2 regions of the Amphritea sp. HPY genome follow, and region 2 is predicted to be linked to the other one. Evidence: predicted binding sites of a transcription regulator. Region 2 holds the regulator's gene; the other holds the start of a gene.

Region 1 (2,203 bases), 2.4 Mb from region 2:
TATGATCCGGGTTAGTAACCGCCTGACGCTTAGCCGGCTGGCCTACCAGAATCTCACCATCATTCGCATAGGCGATGATGGAAGGGGTGGTGCGTTCACCCTCTGCGTTTTCAATAACCTTAGACTTCTCACCATCCAGTACAGCAACACATGAATTGGTTGTGCCCAGGTCGATACCAATAATTCTACCCATTCGAATAACTCCCGTAGTTCTGTGCCCGCTAGGACGGGCTAAATTCTTTAACTAATACTTGCTAGCTATATAAGTCCGGTTTTCTCAGTTTCAAGTACCGCTGTGCGTTTATTCAGCACCTTTTGAAACGATAACCATCGCCGGACGAATCAGACGACCATTCAGGCTGTAGCCTTTCTGCATCACCGCCATAACATTATTTGCCGGGACTTCCGGGTTCGGTACCATCGACATCGCCTGATGCAATGCAGGATCGAAAGCATCGCCGAGCGGATCATGCTGCTCAACATTAAACTTGCCGATACCGCTGACAAACATGCCCAGAGTCATCTCAACGCCTTCAGCGATCGCCTGAATAGCTTCATCTTCAGAGTTGCAGGCTTCGACAGCACGTTCCAGGCTATCGATAACCGGCAGCAGTTCATTGGTAAACTTTTCCAAAGCAAACTTATGTGCTTTTTCAACGTCCTGCTCGGCGCGGCGACGAAGATTCTGCATCTCGGCCTTAGTCCGTAACTCCTGATCGACCAGCGCAGAAATCGTATCCTTAGCCTTCGCCAGTTCAAGTTGCAGCGCATCGACATCCGCTTCAGCAGCAGGCTCGACAAAGTCCGCCGCATCAGATGCACTGTTCACATCTTCAGCCATCGCTTCCGGCTGTACTGTTTCGGTTTGCGCTTTATCTTCGCCCGCCATCACTTTCTCCAAACATGTCACGTAAAAATTGTCGTTGAGCTTCTATATGGGGTTATAGCCACAAGATTCAAGAGTCTTTTCGACAAATTATTCCGGCAGCTTTCTACTCTCGCTGGGTACAAAGAAGTTGCGCATCAGCCTGTAATGTCTTATACAGTAAACACTGTATAAAAAAACAGATGTTTACCTTATGCTTATTCAACTCAATATCCATAATTACGCAATAGTCGAACAGCTTGATCTTGAGCTGCAACAGGGAATGACAGTGGTCAGCGGCGAAACCGGTGCCGGCAAGTCAATCATGCTCGATGCTCTGGGCCTGACCCTGGGCGACCGTGCCGATAGCGGCGCCGTGCGCAATGGCGCCGAGCGGGCAGAGATCATCGCCAGCTTCGATATCAGCAACATCCCTGCCGCCCAGAAGTGGCTGCAGTTACAAGATATGGATGGTGATGGCGAATGTATCCTGCGCCGGGTAATCACCAGCGAAGGCCGCTCCCGCTGCTATATCAATGGCAGCCCCTGCCCGATCGCCAAAGTCAAAGAACTCGGTGAATACCTGATCGAGATCCACGGCCAGCATGAACACCAACGCTTGCTTAAGAAAGACCATCATCGCTATCTGCTGGATGCTTATGCCGGCAAGACCGAGCTGGCAAAAACCACCCGACAACTGTATCGCCACTGGCAAAGCCTGAGCAATAAATTTGCTCACTTGTCGGAACAGAGCGAAGAGCAGGCCGCCCGGGTTCAGCTTCTCAGCTATCAGATCGAAGAGCTGGAAAAGCTCAGCATGGAAAACGGCGAGTTCAAAGCCCTGGTTGCAGAACAGCAAACGCTGGCCAATGCCGGTGAGATACTGCAGACCGGTCAGCAACTACTACAACTGACCAGTGAAGGCGAAGAGATAAACTGCCTTAATCTGCTGAATCAAAGCCTGCACCTGCTGAGTAACATAAAAGCACAATCCCCCTCGATTACTCAAACCGTCGAAATGCTCAACAACGCACATATTCAGATCGAAGAAGCGGCTCAGGAAATCAGCCATTATCTGGATCGGGTTGAGCTGAACCCCGGTCGTCAGGCCATCGTCGAAGAGCGACTCAGCAGCATCTTTGATCTTGCCCGTAAACATAAGATACCCGCCGAAACCCTGACTGATTTCCTGCAACAGCTACAACAAGAGCTCAGTAATCTGACCATGTCAGATCAGCAACTTGAATCACTGCAGCAAGATACGGAACAGGCGCGTCAGAAATTCGTCACCAGCGCCAGTAAACTAAGCAAGAACCGGCAAAAAGCCGCTCTAACCCT
Region 2 (2,203 bases):
GTGATAGAGCAGAGACTGAATAGAGAATAACAATGCCAGATATGTTTCTTGAGATAGTTGAATTGGATGATGGTGAGATAGCGCTGAGAAAAGCCGATTCTGACGATGAGCCGATTATGCGGGTGAATTTTTCTGATCACATACTTGAGCAGTTGCACGAACAGCATATCGATGTTGCTAAGGTAATGCTGACTGCCGGAATTCATATGATATCTGATATTAATCAGAAATCGGAAGAGGGTCAGGCCTCTGATGGGTCTTCAGATAATACAGATGATCTCCGGCCCAAGGTGATTCACTGATTATCTGTTTGTACAGCTAAAAAAAACAGCGCTTCTGGCGCTGTTTTTAGTTGTACTCAAAGAGCAGGAGAGGCTGCAATGATAAGGTATTTAGTCATTCCGCCCGCGGATGACAATGCCGTGGCTGGCACCGTTTAGCGCTGCAGACTCAAGATTTTTCAATTCTTGATTGTTGAGCATACCTGGCCAGGTGATAACTGCGTGACAGGTGCCTGCCTGAAGTGCCTGGCAGGCCAGATCATAGGTTGAATGGTTCTGGTCTGGCTGGAGTAACATAACTTTGTTGAGATCGATTCCTGCAGCCTCTAGCAGGGCCTTGGGCAAGGTGGCTGGCGGAGCGATCCAGGCAAACCAGCGATCATCTTTGCTGAGTTGTGCAAGCAGTGGCAGCAACATCGTCATCTGCTCGAAATCGTTATTTTGTAATACGATCTCGGTTATTTTCCCGGCCAGTCCTGAATGAGGCTTAACTCTTACAGTTTCCGGTCGCAAAAGGGCTGCCGGCATAGCGGTATTTAGATTAACGCTGTTTTCTACTTGCAACATGTTCTTATCCTCTTCTGATAACCCCGACACCAAGGCCTTCAATTGAGAGTTCTTGCTGTTCCAGATCGACAACAATTGGTTCAAACTCTTTGTTTTCTGCGATCAGATAGATCAGCTTTCCTTCCCGTTTAAAGCGCTTAACGGTGACATCGTTATCCAATCGTGCAACAACAATCTCTCCATCTTTGGCGGTCTGGCACTGATGTACTGCAAGCAGATCTCCATCCATAATGCCAACGTCTTTCATACTCGTACCGCGTACCCGTAACAGATAATCAGCAGGGGGGTGAAAGAAGTCAGAAGCAATGGTAATCCGGTCTTCTACGTTTTCCTGCGCCAGTATAGGTTCACCGGCAGCAACCTGGCCCACTATCGGCAGACCGCTATCTTCATCGTCGAAATTTGGAATACGTATGCCACGTGAAGTGCCAGCGATCATCTCAATAGCACCTTTACGGGCAAGCGCTTTAAGATGTTCTTCCGCAGCATTGGCTGATTTAAAACCAAGCTCGCGAGCGATTTCTGCGCGGGTAGGTGGATAGCCAGTGGTTCGGATGTAGTGTTTTATGCAATCAAGTACATCTGTTTGGCGTTGTGTCAGTTTCATGATCGGCTCTGTTTTTTTATACAGTAGCTGTAACTATATACAGTATTTTATATTTGTAAACATTTTTATGTTTATATATCCAGTATTATTGGTAGAATGGCCGCAGAATAAGAGCTGCAGGTGTGTCGTGTGCTGACAGAAGAGTTGAAACAAGAGATTCAGGGTGCTTACCGGCGCTTTCTGGAAAGCCGTCAGTTGAAACCACGTCGTGGTCAGAAACAGATGATTGCTGAGGTTGCCAAGGTGCTGGGTAATATACTCACCGACGACAAAAGTCATCGTTTGGGTGAAAAGCATGTCAGTGTCATTGAGGCGGGTACCGGCACCGGTAAAACTATCGGTTATCTGCTGGCGGTTATCCCTATAGCGAAAGCCCTGGGTAAGAAAGTTGTGCTTTCCACTGCGACAGTGGCGTTGCAGGAACAGTTGCTGCATAAAGACCTGCCAGAAGTTCTTGAGCACACAGGTTTGTCGCTATCGTTTGGTCTGGCCAAAGGTCGCGGCCGGTATTTCTGTATTAATAAAGCTGAACAACATCTCGATTCCCATGGTGCGACAGGGCAGCAGGCGTTATATGAAGATGAAGTTGCACTACGCCTGGATGATGAAACCGTTGAGTTTTATAAATCTCTGCTTAATGAGTTTGCCTCAGGGCGCTGGGATGGTGATCGGGACAATCTGGTACAGGAAATCAACGATCAGGATTGGTATCCGCTGACCAGCGACCATCTGCAATGTACCAATCGAC

What was found. Region 2 encodes LexA, which represses DNA repair genes until DNA is damaged. Its sites were predicted from a motif close to TACTGTNTANNTANACAGTA; they were not measured.
Region 1: the regulator LexA is predicted to act here: its motif matches at 1,051-1,070, upstream of recN (DNA repair protein RecN).

The regions. Positions count from the first base shown of each region.
Region 1 covers NZ_CP194015.1:4,714,137-4,716,339, reverse strand. The annotation lists gene dnaK (molecular chaperone DnaK) at 1-193, opposite strand, end outside; gene grpE (nucleotide exchange factor GrpE) at 302-889, opposite strand; gene recN (DNA repair protein RecN) at 1,080-2,203, shown strand, end outside.
Region 2 covers NZ_CP194015.1:1,684,271-1,686,473, reverse strand. The annotation lists gene ACQUQM_RS07615 (hypothetical protein) at 33-302, shown strand; gene ACQUQM_RS07610 (cell division inhibitor SulA) at 393-848, opposite strand; gene lexA (transcriptional repressor LexA) at 853-1,455, opposite strand; gene dinG (ATP-dependent DNA helicase DinG) at 1,585-2,203, shown strand, end outside.